DNA from 3 places in the Gluconobacter albidus genome. Region 2 is predicted to be linked to each of the others. Evidence: predicted binding sites of a transcription regulator. Region 2 holds the regulator's gene; each other region holds the start of a gene.
What was found. Region 2 encodes LexA, which represses DNA repair genes until DNA is damaged. Its sites were predicted from a motif close to TGTTCTANNTANGTTC; they were not measured.
Positions count from the first base shown of each region.

Region 1: a site for LexA is predicted at 1,216-1,231, ahead of A0U94_RS15115 (ImuA family protein). Genes of this name have one in related genera too.
Region 3: a site for LexA is predicted at 1,022-1,037, ahead of uvrA (excinuclease ABC subunit UvrA). Genes of this name have one in related genera too.

Region 1 is NZ_CP014690.1:160,037-163,311, reverse strand. It holds gene A0U94_RS15805 (hypothetical protein) at 1-323, opposite strand, end outside; gene A0U94_RS15120 (ParA family protein) at 320-931, opposite strand; gene A0U94_RS15115 (ImuA family protein) at 1,250-2,041, shown strand; gene A0U94_RS15110 (Y-family DNA polymerase) at 1,926-3,275, shown strand, end outside.
Region 2 is NZ_CP014689.1:1,410,071-1,413,345, reverse strand. It holds gene eno (phosphopyruvate hydratase) at 1-433, shown strand, start outside; gene A0U94_RS06305 (FtsB family cell division protein) at 575-904, shown strand; gene rpmG (50S ribosomal protein L33) at 989-1,156, opposite strand; gene lexA (transcriptional repressor LexA) at 1,461-2,180, shown strand; gene A0U94_RS06290 (hypothetical protein) at 2,233-2,838, opposite strand; gene pgsA (CDP-diacylglycerol--glycerol-3-phosphate 3-phosphatidyltransferase) at 2,940-3,275, opposite strand, start outside.
Region 3 is NZ_CP014689.1:2,627,443-2,630,717, forward strand. It holds gene A0U94_RS12020 (Hint domain-containing protein) at 1-265, shown strand, start outside; gene ssb (single-stranded DNA-binding protein) at 407-1,006, opposite strand; gene uvrA (excinuclease ABC subunit UvrA) at 1,139-3,275, shown strand, end outside.

The DNA.
Region 1 (3,275 bases), on a different replicon from region 2:
ATCAGATCAGCCTCCCTCACTTCATACCCGGCTTCAGAGAGGGCCTTAAGAACAAGATATTGCTTTGTGACTTTAGCTTCCGCAGCCTTTAGCGATAGCTGTCGATCCACATACTCTGGGATAACCATCCGCAAAGATGTCATAGCAGGATCGGGCTCATCTAATGATGTCTGTGCGCCCCATTTTGTGCCTAACGCACGGCTGTTTTCTGAAACGCTACTGTCTTCGACAATCTGTGGGGCCTTGAGATCACGAAGATTAGGTCGTTTAGCAGGACGAGGCGTCAGCGCATCGGTGATGGGCGGTAGAGGCGATTTTGTCATCTGGCACTCTCCGCCAGAGCCGATAGCTTCTCAAGAAGCTCCTCGGCAATAGCTTCTACATTCTGGGCCGCGGGAGACGCACCGGCATTTTCAACCGGACTTGTGCCGGTGATGTGCATCTCTCTGAAGGCAGCTCTTTCCAGCATCGCCGCCCTAAAGACTGGTACATTCTGCTGCTCCACACTCTCCCTAACATGCTTCGCTGCTCTGGACTCAAAGCCAGGTAACACACGGCTCCAGATGAGAGCACGGGGAATAGAGCTTCGCGCTAGGTCTTCTGCATCGTCTATCTGAGCGATAGTTTTGAATGCGTCCCGCACGTCCGGAAGGCTCGCTTGGCATGGCACAAGCACGAAGTTGGAACGCTGCAACGCTTTTAAGGCTAGGGTGGAGGATCCACCAGGAAGATCAATGATCGTCAGGTCACTCTCGCTTTCCGCAGTTCGCACCTCAGCCAAAATATTATGCTCGTCTATTGACGGCCTAACCGTGAGATCCTGCATCTCGCTTTTGGCCCCGAACTCGCTAGCGTGCTGATTTAAGTCACAGTCTAGAAGGCGGACCTTGTACCCCTTTTGAGCAAGGGCAGTTGAAAGAATGATCGACAAGGTGGTCTTCCCACACCCGCCTTTGGCCGAAGCTATAGATAAAACAGCCACAGAAAATACCTCACGATAGAGCCGGCACTTACAGGTTTACATGTAGTGACTGACATGTTGCTGGTTACATGTCAATGGTTACATGTCTTTTCTTACATGTATTTGTGTACAAATATACATAATTCACACCGTTGCGAGGTTGGTAATTTTTCTGCTTTTTTCAAATATTTGCAGAAAAGTGTCCACTGGTTTGGTTCCAGACACCAAGATTTATGTTGCTTAGCCTGGAAGTTTGTTCTCTTTATGTTCTCGTTAAGGAGAACATAAATGACAACGGACGCCGTGGCGCGACTGCGCGAGCAGGTCCGACGCCTGGAGCGTCGAGACCTGCCTCACTCCCAGACTGACATACTCGCCACGGGGCATTCTGCCGTCGATACCCATCTCGGCGGCGGCCTCAGGACCGGCAGCCTGCATGACTTCCTGCTTTCTGATCCTCTGGAGATCGGGGCCAGTCTCGCCATGCTGCTGCCCATCCTGAAAGAGGGCAGGGGGCCTGTCTTCTGGATCAGCGATACACCTGCCGAACTGAATGCCTGCGGACTGCATCAGTCCGGTCTGTCTCCAGAGACTCTGGTCTGCATTGAAACGGATCCCGCCAGTCTACTCGCTGTCGCCGAAGACGTGTTGCGCGGACCAGAGCGCGCACTGGCCGTCATCAGTGGCAGCCACGTCCCAAGCCTCAAGGAAATCCGGCGTCTCAATCTGGCTGTGGAGGCGAGTGGCAACACAGGCTTCTTTCTGCGTTCGGCCCCTCTCACGCGCGCTCCCGGGAAAGATCCCTGCGCGTGCGCCACGCGCTGGCGGATCCTCTCTCATCCCTCATCGCCTCAAGCGCTTCCGGGACTGGCCATGCCGCTTCCCGGTTCCCGACGCCTTTCTGCCGCGCTGTTGCGGGTGAGGGGAGGCCACCCCGCTCACTGGATCCTCGACTGTACCGATCATGCGCCGCTTTCTCGCTCTCTGGATGCCCTTCTGGCGCACCGAGCGCCTTCAGCTCTCCCGCCCGGAAGACTTCCCGACCGACAGGCCCCTGGCCGTGCACGCGCCAGCGCATAACCGCCACACCGTCACGGGTGTCAGTCCGGCTGCGCTCGCGGCCGGACTGACACTCGGAATGCCGCTGGCACAGGCACGCTCTCTGGTGCCGGATCTTCTGACGGCAGAAGAAGACGCCGAAGCACAGAGGGCCGCGCTGACCGATCTGTGCTCCTGGCTGATCTGGCTGTCGCCGCTACCTGCATTCGACGCTCCGGACGGGCTCTACAGCGATACCACCGGCTGCGCCCATCTTTATGGGGGTGAGACGGCCATGCTGGATCTCGTCAGGGAACGCCTGAAGGCGAGGGGGCATTCCTGCTCTGTGGCGCTGAGCGATACCGCCGCAGCCTCACGCGCTCTGGCCCGGTCGGGGATCGACCGGGTCTGTCTCGTGCCTTCCGGTCAGCAGAAAGAGGCCTTGCACCCGTTACCCTGTTCAGCGCTTCCTCTGACAGAAAGGACACTCTCCAGCCTGGCACGGCTCGGACTGAACACGATCGGCGCGCTGGCGGACCTCCCGCGCGCACCTCTGGCCAAGCGCTTTGGCGCAGACCTCCTGACCTGTCTCGATGAGGCTCTGGCACGACAGGTCCGCCCGCTCAGCATCTTTCAACCTGCGGACCGGATCTCCCTGACCCGGTCTCTGGTCGAGCCGATCAGCACACCGGAGGCCATTGCCACGGTGATTGCAGCCCTTGTGCCGCTTGTCTGCGAAAAGCTGGTGGCACGCGGGGAGGGGGCGCGGCAGCTCGACTTTCTCTGTGTGCGCGTGGACGGATCCATCCAGGCCGTCCGCGTGGGGACGTCCGATCCGACGGCTGATGGCACGCGTCTGACGCGCCTGCTGAAGGACCAGATCCCGCAGATCGCGCCCGAGTTTGGAATTGAAACCGTCATCCTGACCGTGAGCGCCAGCGAGCCGCTGGAAGCCGGGCCTGAGCGCTCTGTCCTGCCGGACGAAGCGGGATCCTCTGAAACGGGCCTCCCGGCCTCTCTGATCGACCGGCTGCTGAACCGTCCGGGCGTTGTTTCGGTCCACCAGCTCGCGCCCCGGTTTTCCGCCTGGCCGGAGGACGGACAGGCTCGCGTTTCTCCAGGCAACATGGCAAAACCGCCTCTCGCGAGCCAGATGCTCTGGGCGCGGCCGAACATTGTGTTCGATCTGCCCGTCCGGGTGCAGGTGACTGGCCTGCTTCCGGACGGTGCGCCCCGCCAGTTCGTCCTGAAGCGACAGACGCATCGCATTGCAGCG
Region 2 (3,275 bases):
CATTGAAGACGGACTTGCGGAAGATGACTGGGAAGGTTGGGCTGAACTGACGACCCGTCTGGGTAAGAAGCTCCAGCTCGTCGGTGACGATCTGTTCGTCACCAACCCCGAACGTCTGCGCCGTGGCATCAAGGCCGGTACCGGGAATGCGCTGCTTGTAAAGGTCAACCAGATCGGTACTCTGACCGAGACGCTGGAAGCTGTCGAAACCGCTCACAAGGCCGGTTACGCCTGCGTCATGAGCCATCGCTCGGGCGAGACGGAAGATTCCGTCATTGCTGACCTCGCGGTTGCAACGAACTGCGGCCAGATCAAGACGGGCTCCCTCTCCCGTTCTGACCGTACGGCAAAATATAACCAGCTCATCCGTATTGAGCAGCAGCTTGGCAGTGCGGCCCGCTATGCCGGTCGCAACATCCTCCGGAACTCCTGAAAATGGTCAACGGCCTCATTCCTTTCGGGAATGGGGCCGTTATTTCATGGCCGGATATGATTGATATTCATATCCTTCATTGTCTGGTCACAAATGACTGATATAAATTGAGATAGTCTCTCAGAACGGAGTTTTCACGACGTGACACTGATCCGACTTATCAAACGTGGTGTCCGCGCCGTAGCTCCTCCGGCATTTTTCCTGTCTCTCACGGTTTATTTCGGCTGGAACGCGCTGCACGGTGCGCATGGGATCCATGCCTATCAGGAGCAGACCCAGCTTCAGAAAGATGCCCTTCAGGCTAGGCAGGATGCAGACGATGAGCAGAATGTCTGGCGGCGTCGTGTTGTTGCCCTCAAGGAAAAAGCGCTGGATGCTGACATGCTGGATGAGCGCGCCCGTGCCACGATGAACCTGACGCGCAGTGGCGATCTAGTTGTCCCCTACGGACCGCATGACAAGCTGTTTTGAGCAGTCGTTGAAATAATCAGCCTTCGAGGTATAAAAAAAAGCGGCCCGAAGGCCGCTTTTTTTATGGAGACTGTTGGAACAGTCTTACTTGATCTTGGCTTCGCGGAACACGACGTGCTTGCGTGCAACCGGATCGTACTTGCGTACTTCCATCTTTCCCGTAGCAGAACGGGCATTCTTCTTCGTGACGTAGAAGTAGCCGGTCTCAGCTGACGAAACGAGCCGGATCTGAATAACGTTGCTCTTTCCCATGATACCCTCGGGCTTTCGCCATAACTTATGCCGCTCGAAGGTGTCGATGCAGCATGTTGATCTCTAGATTTGGCGCACCATGCTGATTTGTGGCTCGGAGGTCAAGGCCTTTGCGCAAGATTTAGCGGTTTTCCTGTAGTTTCAAAGAGTTTGTTGACCAGAAAATCGTGTCGGACGCCTATGGGAGAGCACTCTCTTTGCTTGTAGGGCAATAGAGAGGAACCTATAAGGAACAAATGCAGGATGACTGTCATTCTGTGCCCTGTTTTGACCTGCCTCCGCCGAGGCGCATGGGAGCGCCTGTATGCTGACCCGCAAACAGCACCAGCTTTTGCTGTATATCGACGATCATCTCCGCCGGACGGGATATTCTCCCTCTTTTGATGAAATGAAAGATGCTCTCGAACTGCGTTCCAAATCAGGCATTCATCGCCTGATTTCCGCTTTGGAGGAGCGTGGGTTCCTGCGGCGTCACCATCATCGCGCACGCGCGCTGGAAGTGCTGCGCCTGCCTCATATGGGCACCGAGGCTCCTGCCGTTACGCCGACGACAGAGGCCGCTTTCGTTCCGGCTGTTCTCAGTCAGGGGGAGACGGGTCTTGACGGGACTTTCTCCGAAGCCAGCGTCGCCAATGATCGTCAGACCATCAGCATTCCTCTTTATGGTCGCATCGCAGCCGGTTTGCCTATTGAGGCCATGCAGGATGACAGCGACAGGATTGAGGTCCCCATTTCGCTCTTGGGCACTGGAGAGCACTACGCACTCACCGTTGCGGGCGATTCGATGATCGAAGCTGGGATTCTGGATGGGGACATCGCCATTATCCGGCGACGTGAGACGGCCGAGAACGGACAGATTATTGTTGCCCTGATTGATGGCCAGGAAGTGACGCTTAAGAAACTGCGTCGTCGTGGGTCGATGATCGCGCTCGAAGCCGCCAATCGGGACTACGAAACGCGTATTTTTCCAGCGGAGCGCGTGCACATCCAGGGGCGTTTGATCGCGCTTTTCCGTCAGTACTGAAGTCTGAGATCCTGAAGGGAAATGCTGGCGGCCCAGAACCGTCAGCAAAACCTTATTTGGGGGGCAAAGACGTTCCGTGAATGACCTTTACGCTGCCATCCGGACCGATGACCGTGCTGGTGCCGTCCCCGTTCGGGATAACGATGGCTTTGCTGGGACTCTTGTTCAGAAAGCGGGCTGCGCTGTCGGGAACTGACGAAGGAAGTGTCGGAATAAGATGAGTGCGGTCTCGAGACACGCCTTGATGGGTATCAGCGCCTTCGCCGACTGAAAGGCTCTGGCCCTGCATGAGTTGCGGCCCGGATGCTCCCAGAGCTCCCTTGCCGGCGATTCCACCCATGAAATTTTCATCGAGCGCAGCGCCACCAAAATAGGTCGCCGGATCGCCTAGAGCATGGCTGAACGTACTATTGGGGTTTGCGACGTCCTTGAGCGTTGGGAGCGGTTGCGGAGCCCCCGGCCAGATGTTGCCGCTTTCGGGGAAAATTGGAGTTTCGGAATATTTTTCGCCACGCGCGCGATGAATATTCTCGCTGTCTCCATGAGGGCCGTTCGGATTATCGAGAGCCGTCCAGACCATTGTGTCGCGGATATACTTGCCCATGCCTGAACAGCCGCTCAGAGCGAGAGGTAGTGCCAGCAGAGCGGTCTTCCGCATTTCTTACTCCCACGAGATCAATCCATGACCTTTAGCGGTCCTTGTAACGAAGCGCCAGATGAAGACAGTCGAAGAACGCTACATTCTTTCGCCGTATGACGTCAGAAGCTGATTTTGGATGATTTGCGGGGTTGCCCTGCCATGATGCGGGTCAGTCCTGCGGTCAGATAACCCCAGCCACTGATGACTGTCGGAATCACGGAAAGCCAAAGGAAGATTCCGCCAATCAGCGTTGCCGGCAGGAAGGAAAGTCCCAGCATTCCTGCAGCCCCGTCTCCACCGATCAGAAAACCGATCGCTACCATCTGGATGCCGGTTTTCCATTTCGCCAGTCGTGTCGATGGGAGCGTTTCGCGCTGGGAGGCCATGTATTCGCGAAGGCCACTGACCAGAATTTCGCGGATCATGATGATGATCGCTGCATAAAGCGAATAAAC
Region 3 (3,275 bases), 1.2 Mb from region 2:
CCGTCGCCAGCTCGGCGTTCTGGTGGGTGAAGTCACGCTGTTCGACTCGGGCAACACGATCCGCATCGACCAGCACCTGACGGACGCAGACCTCAGCGGCTGGGATGTTCAGGAAAACACCCCTGTCCGCTGGACGAACGGCAACGCCATGCTGCCCCTGACGGCCCGTCAGCCGAACAGCCTCGGCATGCTCGCCATCCAGATCCTGGCCGCAGGCCCCTATCTGGTGACGACGTCTGCAGAAGAAACAGCTCTGACGGCCTGAAGTCCGTCAGTCTGAAACGGCAAAAAGCCTCATCCTTCCGGGGATGGGGCTTTTTTCTTGTCTGCATCACATAAAAAAAGCCCCCGAATGCCTGAGCATCCGGGGGCTTTTTACATCCGCGAACCGAAATCCGCCCTGAACTCAGAACGGGATTTCATCGTCCAGGTCGTTGTCCGGCGGGGCGTCCCAGCCACCGTTGCTGCCACCCGAACGACCGCCGCCGGAAGCCCCGCCGGCATTTCCACGGGAACCGCCGCCAAAGCCGCCGCCCGAACCGCCAGCGGAGCCGCCACGGCTTCCTCCCCCGAAGCCACCACCATTGCCGCCGCCGTTGCCACCGCCATAGCCGCCACCGTTGTCAAAACCGCCATCATCGCCACCACCGCTGCGATTGCTGTCGATCAGCACCAGATCGCCCCGGAAGCGGTCGATCACGACTTCGGTCGTATATTTCTCCTGGCCGGCCTGGTCGGTCCATTTGCGGGTGCGAAGTTCGCCCTCGATATAGACCTTGCGCCCCTTGCGCAGGAACCGCTCGGCAACATCAGCCGTCCGTTCGTTGAAGATCACCACGCGATGCCACTCGGTGCGCTCCTTGCGCTCGCCGGACTGACGATCGTTCCAGGTGTCTGACGTCGCAACGGTCAGGTTGACGATCTTAGACCCCGACTGCGTGTTGCGGACTTCCGGGTCCTTGCCCAGATTCCCGACCAGAATCACCTTGTTGACGCTGCCTGCCATTCCCGTCCCAACCAATTTTCTCGAATTGTTCTTTTCATACGTGCGTAAGTTCCCATCTAATGGGGAACAATCCAACGCCATTCAAGCGCGTTCGATCTCACAACTGCCTTTTCTCCACATTCCGGGGTCTCCGTGAGCTTTCCAGACAATCATTCGATCCGCGTCCGTGGGGCCCGCGCCCATAATCTCAAGAACATCGACGCCACGATCCCGCGGGATTCCCTGACGATCATCACGGGCCTCTCAGGCTCCGGAAAATCCTCGCTGGCTTTCGACACGATCTATGCAGAAGGCCAGCGACGCTATGTGGAGAGCCTGTCCGCCTATGCCCGCCAGTTCCTTGAACTGATGGGCAAGCCGGATGTGGACTCCATCGAAGGCCTCTCCCCGGCCATCTCGATCGAACAGAAAACCACGTCCAAGAACCCGCGCTCGACCGTGGGCACGATCACGGAAATTCACGACTACATGCGCCTGCTCTGGGCGCGCGTGGGCATCCCCTATTCCCCCGCGACCGGCCTGCCGATCGAGGCGCAGACCGTCAGCCAGATGGTTGACCGCATCATGGCCATGCCCGACGGCATGCGCCTGATGCTGCTGGCCCCCGTCGTGCGGGACCGCAAGGGCGACTGCAAGCGCGAACTCGCCGAACTGACGCGCAAGGGCTTCACCCGCGTGAAGATCGACGGCGAACTGTACGAAATCGCCGAGGCCCCTGAGCTGAACCGCAAGACGCGCCACACAGTCGAAGTCGTCGTGGACCGGATTGTCGTCAAGGAAGGTCTCGAATCCCGCCTCGCCGACAGCTTCGAGACCGCCCTCGAACTCTCGGACGGCCTGGCCTATGCCGAGGAAGTCAAACGTGCAGGCGAGAAGGAAGCCCCGGCGCATGTCGTCTTCTCGTCTCGCTTCGCCTGCCCCGTCTCCGGCTTCACAATCGAGGAGATCGAGCCGCGCCTGTTCTCCTTCAACGCCCCGATGGGCGCCTGCCCGGTTTGTGACGGTATCGGCACCGAAACCCATTTTGACGAAAACCTGATTGTCCCGGATGACAGCCTGACGCTGACCGAAGGCGCCATCGCCCCCTGGAAGGGTGCGAGCACGGACTGGTATGACCAGACGCTCGCCGCCCTCGCCCGCCATTGCGGCGATGACATGCACACGCCCTGGTCCGACCTCCAGCCCGCTACGCGTGACCTCATCATCAACGGTTCGAAAGAGCCGATCGACATTCCCTATACCGATGGCGGGAAGGTCCATATCGTCACCAAACCGTTCGAAGGCGTGCTAAAGAACCTGCGCCGCCGCATGGCCCAGACGGACAGCATGTGGGTGCGCGAAGAACTGTCGCGCTATCAGTCCGAAAAACCCTGCCATGCCTGCCACGGCGCGCGCCTCAAACCCGAGGCGCTGTGCGTGAAGGTCAAGGACCTCAACATCGCCGAAGCCTCGGACATGCCGATCCGCAAGGCGCTCGACTGGTTCTCCACCGTTGAAGCGACCCTCACGCCGCAGCGCGCCGAAATCGCCCGTCGTATCCTGCGCGAAATCACCGACCGCCTGCACTTCCTCGACGATGTCGGGCTGGACTACCTCACCCTCTCGCGCGGCTCCGCAACCCTGTCGGGTGGTGAAAGCCAGCGCATCCGTCTGGCATCGCAGATCGGTTCAGGCCTGACGGGCGTTCTGTATGTGCTGGACGAACCTTCCATCGGCCTGCACCAGCGCGACAACGAACGCCTGCTCGGCACGCTCGAACGCCTCAAGCGCCTCGGCAACACCGTCATCGTCGTCGAACATGACGAAGACGCCATCCGCGCCGCCGATTACCTGATCGACATGGGACCGGGCGCGGGCAAGCTCGGCGGCGAAGTCATTGCCGTCGGCACCCCGGCCGAGGTCGCCAAAAACCCCAACAGCATCACCGGTGCCTATCTGTCAGGCCGCAAGGTCATCCCCGTTCCGACCGAGCGCCGCAAGCCCAGCGGCATGCTCACCCTGCACGGCGCACGCGGGAACAACCTCAAGGATCTGACGATCGATTTCCCGCTCGGCACCTTCATCGCCGTCACGGGTGTTTCGGGTGGCGGCAAATCCACGCTGGTCATCGACACGCTGTATAAGGCGCTGTCCCGCCAGCTCATGAAATCGAGCCAGACGCCGCTCCCCTATGACCGTCTGGAAGGCGTGGACAATCTCGACAAGATCATCGAGATCGACCAGTCCCCGATCGGCCGGACCCCGCGCTCCAACCCCGCAACCTATACGG